DNA from 3 places in the Streptomyces sp. KMM 9044 genome. Region 2 is predicted to be linked to each of the others. Evidence: riboswitches for the same ligand, from Rfam matches in the RefSeq annotation. Region 2 holds a riboswitch; each other region holds the start of a gene.
What was found. Region 2 has a riboswitch for cobalamin ahead of HUV60_RS02465 (ABC transporter substrate-binding protein). Riboswitches for the same ligand answer to the same signal wherever they lie in the genome.
Positions count from the first base shown of each region.

Region 1: linked by a shared signal. The riboswitch ahead of HUV60_RS31225 (ABC transporter substrate-binding protein) and the one ahead of HUV60_RS02465 (ABC transporter substrate-binding protein) in region 2 are both predicted to bind cobalamin.
Region 3: linked by a shared signal. The riboswitch ahead of HUV60_RS06645 (energy-coupling factor ABC transporter permease) and the one ahead of HUV60_RS02465 (ABC transporter substrate-binding protein) in region 2 are both predicted to bind cobalamin.

Region 1 covers NZ_CP113910.1:6,961,294-6,965,019, forward strand. Annotated here, with positions in the region: gene HUV60_RS31215 (hypothetical protein) at 1-40, shown strand, start outside; gene HUV60_RS31220 (aldo/keto reductase) at 324-1,343, shown strand; cobalamin riboswitch at 1,642-1,850, shown strand; partial or broken gene HUV60_RS31225 (ABC transporter substrate-binding protein) at 1,912-2,841, shown strand; gene HUV60_RS34140 (hypothetical protein) at 2,859-3,125, shown strand; partial or broken gene HUV60_RS31230 (methyltransferase) at 3,218-3,606, shown strand; gene HUV60_RS31235 (TcmI family type II polyketide cyclase) at 3,698-3,726, opposite strand, start outside.
Region 2 covers NZ_CP113910.1:520,356-524,081, reverse strand. Annotated here, with positions in the region: gene HUV60_RS02470 (FecCD family ABC transporter permease) at 1-361, opposite strand, end outside; gene HUV60_RS02465 (ABC transporter substrate-binding protein) at 358-1,383, opposite strand; cobalamin riboswitch at 1,412-1,592, opposite strand; gene HUV60_RS02460 (hypothetical protein) at 1,583-2,002, opposite strand; cobalamin riboswitch at 2,176-2,356, shown strand; gene HUV60_RS02455 ((2Fe-2S) ferredoxin domain-containing protein) at 2,402-2,809, shown strand; gene HUV60_RS02450 ((2Fe-2S)-binding protein) at 2,873-3,571, shown strand.
Region 3 covers NZ_CP113910.1:1,476,178-1,479,903, reverse strand. Annotated here, with positions in the region: gene HUV60_RS06660 (energy-coupling factor ABC transporter ATP-binding protein) at 1-460, opposite strand, end outside; gene cbiQ (cobalt ECF transporter T component CbiQ) at 457-1,206, opposite strand; gene HUV60_RS06650 (energy-coupling factor ABC transporter substrate-binding protein) at 1,213-1,623, opposite strand; gene HUV60_RS06645 (energy-coupling factor ABC transporter permease) at 1,620-2,345, opposite strand; cobalamin riboswitch at 2,376-2,583, opposite strand; gene HUV60_RS06640 (ABC transporter substrate-binding protein) at 2,815-3,726, shown strand, end outside.

The sequences.
Region 1 (3,726 bases), 6.4 Mb from region 2:
CCACTTGGCCGACCTCGCGGTCGCCCTCAAGGACACGTGACGGTTCTCCACCGCCGCCGGACGGCCGATCCGGTGCGGGAGCGCACCACCGGCCCCGGCCGCGACGGCGCACCGGCGCGTCCGTACCCGCCGTGACGAAGACGGCGGCTGCCGTCCTTTCGGCCGCGGTCGCCGTACCACTGTCGCACTTGTAAAGCGGAACGCTGCTCCGTATTATTTCCGGAGCGGCGTTCCGCTTTTTCGTGGTGTCGGAGTGGACGTCCGGCAACCAGGCCACGCCGCGCCCTACCACAACACCCCACTCCCTATGGAGGAACACGGCCATGCAATACCGCACCTTGGGCCGCACCGGCGTGCAGGTCAGCTCCCTCGCGCTCGGCGCGATGAACTTCGGCAGGATCGGACGCACCACTCAGGACGAGGTCACCGCCGTCGTCGACGCCGCCCTGGAGGCAGGGATCAATCTCGTCGACACCGCCGACGCGTACAGCGGCGGCGAGTCGGAGGAGATGGTGGGCAGGGCCGTCGCCGGGCGTCGTGACGACATCGTGCTGGCCACGAAGGCGACGATGCCCATGGGGGACGAGCGAAATCATCAGGGCAGTTCGCGCCGCTGGCTGGTCACCGCCCTTGAGGACAGCCTGCGCCGCCTCGGCGTCGACCACGTCGACCTCTACCAGATCCACCGATGGGACCCGCACACCAGTGACGAGGAGACCCTGTCGGCGCTGACCGATCTGCAGCGCGCCGGAAAGATCCGCTACTTCGGCTCCTCGACCTTCCCGGCGCACCGGATCGTGCAGGCCCAGTGGGCCGCCCGTGACCATCGCCTGAGCCGCTACGTCACCGAACAGCCCAGTTACTCGATCCTGCAGCGCGGGATCGAGACCCACGTGCTGCCCGTGACCGAGGAGTACGGCCTCGGCGTACTGGTGTGGAGCCCGTTGGCCTCCGGCTGGCTCTCGGGTGTGGTCCGCGAGGGCCGGGACGTCACCACCAACCGCTCCACGTTCATGCCGCAGCGCTTCGACACCGCCGTCCCCTCCAACCGGGCCAGGCTCGACGCCGTCGAGCGACTCGCCAGGATCGCCGATGAGGCCGGCCTGACCATGATTCAGCTGGCGCTCGGATTCGTGACCGCGCACCCCGCTGTGACCAGCGCGCTGATCGGCCCTCGCACACTGGACCACCTGCGCTCGCAACTTGCCGCCGTCGGCACCGTGCTCCCCGCCGACGTGCTGGACGCGATCGACGCCGTGGTCACCCCCGGCACCGACCTGGCCGCGCACGAGAAGAACGACACCCCGCCCGCGCTGCTCGACCCCTCGCTGCGCCGCCGTTGACCCTCCGGGGGCCGCGCGCCGAAGGGGAACGCGCACGGCAGGCCGTCGCACGGGTGCTCCCCGCGACGGCCTGCACGGAACGCGCCGTGGCCGGCGCCGACGCAGGTCGCGGTCCGTTCGGGGCCAGAATGCCGGTGTCCACACCGGCGCGGCTCGGCGGGAGGCGTCCGTCCACCCGTGAGGACAGCTGCAGCGTACGCGTCCGAACCCTCTGAGCAGTCCCATGTCCGACCGGTCCGCCACCGACGGCACCGGACAGGGCAACCCCATACGCTCCGTCCAGGCCGCCCGGCCGATCTTGGTACGCTTCCGAGCCAGTCGTGCCACATCCGAGGCCAGGGAATCCGGTGGAAATCCGGAACTGACGCGCAGCGGTGAGGGGGGACGGGCGGAGCATTCATGACGCCACTGGGGCGGCCGGCCGGAAGAACGACGCGCACTGCCCCGGGAAGGCGCTCCGTCCGGGCGAACCCGAGTCCGAAGACCTGCTGGCACCAGGCCGCCATGGGCGGCGGGGTCCTCCGCAGGCCAGGCTCCGCGTGCGAGTCCCGACAGGCAAGGCGTCCCCGTGCCCCGTGCTCTCCCCGCTGCCGTGCCGCAAGCCCTTCTCATCGCTCCCGCCCTGCTGCTCACCGCCTGTGATGGTGACCCCGGAGACGACGGCGCCGGCAAGGGCCCGGACAAGCCCGCCGCGTCCGTCCACCCGCTCGCCCTCGACAACTGCGGACACCAGGTCACAGTGAAGTCCGTACACCAACGGGTCCTCTCCCTCAACCAGGGCACCACCGAGATCCTGCTCGCCCCCGGCCTCGCCGAACGCATGGCCGGCACCGCCACCTGGACCGACCCGGTGATGAAGGACCTCGAGAAGGCCGACGCGTCGGTGCCCCGCCTGGCGGACAACGGTCCGTCCTTCGAGAAGATGCTGGAACCGAACCCGACTTCGTCACCGCCTCCTTCGTCTCCACACTCGGCAGAGGCGGCGTCGCCACCCGTGAGCAGTTCGGGGAACTGGGCGTACCCACGTATGTCTCACCAGCCGACTGCGCCGCCGGAAAGGGCAACGACAGCGGTGGTGACGGCTCCCGCAGTGAGCCGCTCGCCCTCGACACCGTCTACGCCGAAATACGCGACCCTGCGTGCGTGTTCGGCATCGAGGAACACGGTGACAAGCTGGTCGCGGAACTGAAGGAGCGGGTACGCAAGGCCACCGACGGCCTGGACGCTTCCGGCACCTCCCTCATGTACCGGCTCGCCAACTCGCAGTCGCCCTACCTGGCAGGCTGCTGCGGCGCCCCCGGTGCCATCACCCGCGCGACCGGTGCCGAGAACGGCCTTCTCCGACACCCACGACGAGTGGCCGCAGATCAACCGGGAGACCGTCGCCGACCGCGGCCCCGACGTCATCGTCCTCGGCGACCTCACCCGCAGGTCCCGGACCGCGGAAACCGCCGAGGCGAAGATCCGTTTCCTGGAGACCAATACGGCTCCGGCAAGTCGACACTGCTGCGCCTGCTGGCCGGCGTCCTCACGCCATCCGCCGGCGTCGTCCGGCTCGACGGCCGGGCCCTGCCCGAGGCCGGCCGCCGGGCCGTCGCGCGCGCCGAGGACACCCTCGTGGCCTGGAAGCGGGCCGAGAACAACAAGGGCACCTTCCCGCTGTCCGGCGGTGTCGTGGCCTTCAAGAACTTCGTGGGCGCGGCCAACGAGCGCAACACCGTCCGCGACACCCCGGTCACCGGCAACACCTGCACGCTCTTTGAGCCCGCCGGACTGTGCTGAACTCCCCGCCGCACCACCGACCCGTCCCTCACCACCCCGCCCCCAGCTCCCGCCCTCCCTCGCCACGGCACAACAGAAGAAGCGAGGCGACGGATGGCGCCGGCCCCCGGCTGTGGGAGGACGGCGCGCCGGCCGGCCGGGCCCGGCTCATCGCCGGGGACCGCCGCCAGGACGTCCCCGTACGGGCGGACCTCTGCCTCATCAAGAACGTTCTGGAGCGGGCACGACGACAGCACCCGCCGGGTCCTGGCCGGCATCCGCGCGGCCCGGAGCGCGCGCCGTCGTCATCGACAACCTCGTCGACGACACCCCGCCGATGCGGTTCACCACGGCCATGGACCTGCTGCTCCTCACCGTCGGCGGTGCCAAGCACACCCGGCAGAGCATGACCGGCCGGCTGACCGAGGCGGGCCTGGTCATCGGCGAGGTCCGGCCGGTCAACGCCTGCCCGCACGCCTTCGAGTGCACCGTCCCCGGCTGATCCGTACCGCACCGGCCGGGTCCAGCCCCGAGGCCGCCGGTCCCGCGACACGCACGGGACCAGCGGCCTCGGGGCGTTCCGGGCCGGCCGCTCAGGAGCCGGCGCCGCGCTCCCAGTGGT
Region 2 (3,726 bases):
CGAGCAGGTAGGGCTCGGCGAGCGGGTTGCGTACCAGCGCCTGCAGGGCGGCGCCCACCACCGCGAGGCCGGCGCCGGTCACGGCTCCGAGCAGGACGCGTGGCGCCCGTACGTCCAGCACGATGGTCTCCCGTGCACCGGACCAGGCCGGCTGCGTCCAGTCGGCGCCCAGCGCGTGCGTCACGATGCCCCAGACCTGGCCGGGCGGTACCTGGACCGAGCCGATGGCCAGGCCCGCCGTGGCGGAGGCCACGAGCAGAACGGCCAGCACGAGCAGGATGCCGGCCGTGGCCGTGCGGCCCTTTTCCCGCCCCTCCGTCGAAACCGGCCCCACGGATGGTCCGGTGACGGTGCGCGTCATCGGAAACTCTGGGGATGCAGCCCGCGGGCCAGGTCCCCGACCGCGTACGCCGACCGGATACCGATCAGGGTCGCGGTCAGTGGGAGGACGACGAACCGCTTGTTCCTGACGGCGGGTACGTCGGCGAGGGCGGGTTGGGAGAGCAGGAACTTCTTCTTCTGCTCGACGCCGCCTGCGCCGGCGTAGTCGTAGATGGCGATCACCTCGGGCCTGCGCTCGACAACCTGTTCCCAGGAGACGTCACCGAAGACCTCGTCGAGGTCGGCGAACACGTTCTTCCCGCCGGCCAGCCGGATCAGCTCGGTGCCCAGGCCCTTGCCGCCCGCGGTGAAGGCGCTCTTGTCGCCGCTGTCGTAGACGAAGACCGGTACCTCCGGCTCCCCCTCGACGGCGGACGCGGCCTCGCCGACCCTGCCCCGGAGGTCGGCGACCAGTTCGTCGGCACGGTCGGACACGTCGAAGATCCGGCCTATGGTGCGGACCTCGGCGTAGGTGTCCTCCATCGTCAGCTGCTTCCCGCCGCAGTACTCACGGTTGAGGTACGTGTCGATGCCGGCATCGGCGAACGCCTTGCGGGAGCGGCCCTCGTTCTCGGCGAAGGCGCTGCCGTAGCCGCCGTAGACGAAGTCGGGTTCGGCGTCGAGGATCCTCTCGAACGACGGTTCCCTCTGGGCGAGTTCCGGTACCGTCTCGAAGTCCTTCCTCAGCTCCGGCAGTACGGCCGAGTCGGGGAAGGCGGTGCCCACCATGTGGTCCTCCAGACCGAGGGCGAGCATCAGTTCCGCGGGGTGCTGGTGGATGGTGACCACCCGGGACGGCGGTGTGCCGTACGTCGTCCTCACACCGCAGTTGTCGATGGTGACGGGAAAGCCTCCGGGCACGGTCGAGGTGGCCTTCGCGTGGCCGGCGCCGTCGTCGGACGAGCCGCAGCCGGCGGTCAGCAGGACCGCCGACAGTGCGACCGCCGCGGCCGTCGTGCGACGGCACTGGCGCTTTCGCGCAGGGGTGAGCAAGGGAAACACGTGAAGCCTCCTGGAGTCCGCGCTCCTTGGGACGGGCCCGCGACAGGCCAGTGTCCTGACTCCCGGATCGACGTTCCCCTCCGCCTTCCCGCGCGGCGCGCAGTGGCGTGTCGGAGGGGCGCTCCCCGGTCACAGTGGCGGGACCGTGCCGGATTCGCACCGGCTTCCTGTCTCCCGTCGCGGCGATGACCAGGTGATACTACGTTTCCCCGGGGCGAGGGCGAAAGGGCGTACGGGACCGGCCGTACACCCCTGCTGTCGTGCCGGTCCGCACCGTCGGGCCGTCACCGCGCCGCACCACCTTGGACGGGACGACCTCGCGGGCGAGCGGTTCCTTGGGGCGAGGGCGAAAGGGCGTACGGGACCGGCCGTACACCCCTGCTGTCGTGCCGGTCCGCACCGTCGGGCCGTCACCGCGCCGCACCACCTTGGACGGGACGACCTCGCGGGCGAGCGGTTCCTTGCCCGCGAGGTCCAGGATGAGGACGCAGCCCGGGGCCAGGCAGGCGCGCGGGGGTGCGCAGCACGCGTACGTCGTCGCCGGGATCCCCGTCGCCGTGGTGTCCGGCGCGACCGAGGACGGGACCGTCCGGCCGGGCCGCCCGTGACGGCACCGCACGCCCGCGAGGCGGAACGATGTTCCCGTCCGTGCACGAACACGACGGCCCGACGGGTGCCGCGCATCCCGCGCATCCGGCCCGGCCCTGTTCCGCGCGCACCGCGTACGCCCGGTCCGCCCGGCCGGTCCCCTCGGGGACGCGGGCGGGGGCCATCGTGGTGCGAGGGCCCGCGCGATGGAATGATGGCCGACGACAGGGCGACGGCGGAACGAGGAAGCCGGTGTGAATCCGGCGCGGTCCCGCCACTGTGATCGGCGAGCGAGACCCGCACATGACCACTGCCCGCACCAGGGCGGGAAGGCGCGGAGCGCGCATCGACCCGAGAGCCAGGAGACTCACGCGGTCGCCTCCTCGACGCGTCCCGGGGCGGATCTCCCCGGAGAGAGGAACGATGCCGCATGCCCGCCGAAGCGAGCACGGCCGGAACGACGTCCGTCGACGTCGCGACCCCGGGGCCCGCCCCGGCGCCCTGCAGAGTCGTCGTGTGCAGGGACTGCTGCTGTGGCAGCCCGAAGGTGATCGGTGTCGACCACACGGCGCAGACAGCGCGCCTGCGCGCGGAGGTACCTGTGCGGGTGTCCGAGTGCCTGGACGTGTGCGAACAGGCCAACGTCATCGTCGTCCAGCCCTCCGCGGCGGGCCGGGCCGCCGGCGCCCGGCCCGTCTGGCTCGGACTGGTCAACGACCCGGACGCCATCGAGGACATCGCCGCCTGGGCACGCGCCGGCGGACCCGGAACAGTGCCCCGGCCGGAGATCCTCGACCTGTACGCCATCACTCCACCGCGGCGGCGTACGGCTTCCTGAGACCACGCTCACCCATTCATCGACCCTGTGTCGGTACATCCGCCGGAAGGGAAGCGCCCCGACATGACCGAACATGCCCGGGCGGCTGCCGGGGCCGTCGCCGCGGCTCTCCGGGACGTGACGGCCCTCGGCGGGTTCTTCGCCGTGCACGTCGGTGGCCGGGACGAGGGCTGGCATCCGCTCGACCACTCCTATGCGAGGGGCTTCACCGACCTGGCCGAGGCCGTGGCGCACCGGCACCACACCCGCGAACCGCGGATCGGTGTGTCCATCGTCCACCTCGGACACGCGGCACGCCTGTGGTCCCCCGCCCTCGCTTGCGCACTGCTGCACGGCATCGTCCTGGACCTGACGGAGTTGCAGCGTGCCGACGACGGACCGGCCCTCCGTCTGCCCCGCCCTGCCGGCTGGTACACCGAGCGGTTGCCCGAACCCGTTCTCACCCTGAACGAGCAGGTGATGGGCCATCTGCGGGGGCTCGCGGCCGGACTCCGTGTCAGGATCGCTCCGCGTCTGCTGGACGGGAACGCCGCCTCCGCGCTCGTCGGGGCGTCCCACGCCCTGCTGGGGGCCCGCCCCGGGCTGCGCGAGCCGCTCACCGGCCTCACGGCCGAACTGCTGAGTACCGGACGGCTTGCGGGCACGGGAATGATCACCGGACCGGATCTCACGTTCCGACGCCGCAGTTGCTGCCTCTACTACCGTGCGCCGAACGGCTCCAAGTGCGGTGACTGCTGCCTGGCCGGCCGAGACGGACCGTGAGCAGCCAGGACGCCGCGCGGGCCCACCGGCCCCGCGCAGGAGAGTGTTCCGGTGAGGGGGGGGGAGACCCCGAACGGGGCAGGGCGGACTCCGGTGACGCCCGGCCTCCAGGCGTCCGCTGTTCCCTCCCCGTGACGCCCCGTTGACAGAAGTCG
Region 3 (3,726 bases), 960 kb from region 2:
TGCGCTGCCCGTAGGACAGCAGATGGGTGGGCCGCTCGGCGAGCGCGGTGATGTCGAGTGCCGCCAGCGCCTGTGCGACCCGCGCCCGCACCTCCGTGTCGGACAGCCCGAGGTTCAGCGGCCCGAACGACACGTCCTGCCCCACGGACGCCGCGAACAACTGGTCGTCGGGGTCCTGCACCACCAGCTGCACCGTCGTCCGCAACCGCGTCAGTCCCTTGCGGTCGTACCGCACGGGCCGGCCCTCCACCGTCAACTCACCGCCGCTCGGCCGCAGTCCACCGCTCAGCAGCCGCATCAACGTGGTCTTGCCACTGCCGTTGCGGCCCAGCAACGCGAGTGCGCGCCCCTGACGCACCTCGAAGTCGAGGCCGCTCAGTACGGCCGGGCCGTCCTCGTAGGCGAAGGACGCGTCCCGCAGGGCGACCAGCGCGGGACCTTTCGGTGCGGGATCGCTCATGACATGCGGCTTTCCAGGAGAAGGGTGACGGTGGCCAGCGTCACGAGCAGCAGCACGCTCACGGCCGTGAACCGTACGGAGATCCGCGCCTCGGGCACCAGGACGCGCAGCGTGCCGTCGTAACCGCGCCCGGCGAGCCCCGCCTGCAGTCGCGCCGCCCGGTCGAAGGACCGGACGAACGCCGTCGCGCCGAGCCCGCCCAGCGAACGCCACGACGCCGCCCGGGCGGTGTGCCCCAGCCGGGCCGCCTGCGCCTGACCGACCCGGCGCACGGAGTCGAGCAGCAGGAAGCTCATGCGGTACGTCACCAGGGCCACGTCCACCAGGGGTGCGGGCACCCCGGCCCGTACCAGGCGCGGCAGCAGGTCCGACATCGGCGTGGTGAACGCGAACAGCAGCACCCCGAGGGACGCCGCCGAGGTGCGCAGCAGCAACTCGCCTGCACGCAGCGGCCCTTCGGGGGCCGGTGACACCCACCCGTCCGGTCCGCCCACCTGCACGAGCAGCGTGAGCGTCCCGGTGACGCAGAAGCCCAGCGGTACCCGGTAGGCACGCCACAGCCGCCGGCCCGGCACCCCCGCCGGGCCCAGCAGCACCGCGAGCGCGGTCACCAGCACCAGAGCCGCGCCCGGCCATGGAGGCAGGGAGACCGCGAGCACGGTGAGCCCCAGTCCGAGCACGGCCTTGTCCACCGGATGACGGCGGCGCCAGCGACTGCTGTGCGCCGCCACGTCGATCGGCAGCACGCGCGATCAGGCCCGGGGCCCGGGGGAGACCGCTTCACCGGAGCCGGAGCCGGAGCCGGTGCCGGTGCCGGTGCCGGAGCCCGGTCCGGTGCCGGCCGCCGACTGCTGCTCCCGTGCCCGCTCCGCACCCTGCCGCCGCCCGCGCCGCACCCCGAAGCAGTACGCCAGGACCCCCGCGCCGCCGGCGGCCTGGAGGGCGAACAGCCCCGACTCGATCTCACCGGACGGGGGTTCGTACAGCGGCGAGAACCACGGCTCGTAGTCGGGTTCGATCTCGGTGATCGCGGTCTGAGCCTCACCGTCCGCACCGGCGAACGGCTCCTCCTTGTGGTCGCCGAGCCCGAGCGCCAGCGGCAGCACCGCGAGCGCGGCCACGGCGAGCAGCAGCAGCGAGTTGATCTTCGCGTTCCTGGTCATCGCGCCACCTCCGATTCCGTACCCGCCGTCGCCGACGAGGCAGGCCTGTTGCGGGCGGCTTTGGCCACCAGCACGCCGAGACGGGTCAGTTCACCCCTGCTGGACTGCACCAGCAGGCGCATCACCAGCACGGTCAGCAGCCCCTCGCTCACCGCGAGCGGGAGCTGCGTGACGGCGAAGATGGAGCCGAACTTCCCGAGCGCGCCCAGGAACCCGCTCCCCGGATCGGGGAAGGCGAGCGCCAGTTGCGCGCTGGTGACGCAGTACGTGGACAGGTCGGCGACGAACGCGCCGCAGAACACCGCCGCCATCAGCGGCGCCCCGTACCGCCGGGCCAGCCGGTACACGCCGTACCCCGCCCACGGCCCGACCACCGCCATGGAGAAGACGTTGGCGCCCAGCGTGGTCAGCCCGCCATGGGCGAGCAACAGGGCCTGGAACAGCAGGGTGATGGTGCCCAGCACCGCCATGACCGGCGGCCGGAACAGGATGGCGCCCAGCCCGGTGCCGGTGGGATGGGAACAACTCCCGGTAACCGAGGGGAGTTTCAGCGCGGACAGAACGAAGGTGAACGCTCCCGAGGCGCCGAGCAACAGCGTGCTCTCGGGATGTTCCCTGACGTCACGGATGAGTGACCGGGCGCCGTGGACGACGAACGGCGTCGCCGCGGCACCCCAGGCGACCGCGTGCGCCGGTGGCAGAAAACCTTCGGCAATATGCATGACTCAGCAGACCCTCTCCAGCACCTCGTGGATGGTTGACGCGCCTTGGCCGGTCTCCTGGCTGACGGGTACCACCGCCCGAACTCCGCCTTCCCGGGTCCCAGGGGGACCCAGTGGCTGCCCGTCGGTCCTGTCGGGGACAGGACCAGGGGCCGGAGCCGGACTTCCCGATCACAGTGGCGAGGGCCGCACCGGTATCGCACCGGATTTCCCGTTCACCAAGGCGTGGCGACAGTAGACCGGCTCCGGCCCGGTGACAAGCAGGTGCCGCGGCGCGCGGACGGCGCTGCACAGCTCGCACCCCGGCGCACACCTGCGGCCTTGACACCCGACGCACGCCGATGACAAGGGCGGCACCCCGGCGCCGCTGTTCCCCGAAACGTCGGCATGAGGGGCCGGGGCCCTGGGCAGAACCTTGCTGCAATTAATATGCAACAACGAATTCCAGTCAGCAGAGGTGTGAGGTTCGATGACGACCCGACGAATACGGCGTACCACCGGCACGGCGACCACGGCCGCCGCGCTCGCGCTGGCCGCCGCCTGCTCGGCGCCGACCGGCGGCTCGGACGCCGGTGTGCACGGCGGCGGGTCCGCCGAGTCCGTGGTGATCGGCGTTCCCTCCGAACCCGACACCCTCAGCCCCCTGCTCGGCTACGGCAAGGACGGCAACTCCAAGATCTTCGACGGGCTGCTGGCCCGGGACGCAGACCTGGAACTCGAGCCCGCCCTGGCGAAGGCCCTGCCCGAGATCGGCGACGACGGCCGCACCTACACCTACACCCTGCGCTCCGGCGTGACGTTCAGCGACGGCGAACCCCTCACCGCCGAGGACGTCGTCCACACGTACGAAACGGTGCTCGACGACAAGACCAACAACACCGCCAAGAGCGAACTGGACGCCGTCGAGAAGGTCCGCGCGGGCGGCGACGACAAGGTCGTCTTCACCCTCAAGTACCCGTACGCGGCCTTCGCCGCCCGCACCGTCCTGCCCATCGTCCCCGAGCACATCACCGCCGGGCAGGATCCCAACACCGGCGCCTTCAACACCGAGCCGGTCGGCACCGGACCGTACGTCCTCACCGGCTGGAGCAAGGGCGAGAAGCTCACCTTCAAGGCGAACCCGGACTACTGGGGCGGCGCCCCGAAGGTGAAAAAGCTCACCATGGCGGTCATCGCCGACGACGACGTCCGCGCCACCCGCCTGCGCTCCGGCGACCTCGACGGCGCGACCCTCCCGCCCAACCTCGCCGCCACCTTCAAGAACGACGACGGCCTCAAGACCCACCAGGCCACCTCCTACGACTTCCGTGCCGTCACTCTCCCCACCGCGAACGAGGTCACCGGCGACACCGCGATCCGCCGCGCCCTCGACCTCGCCGTG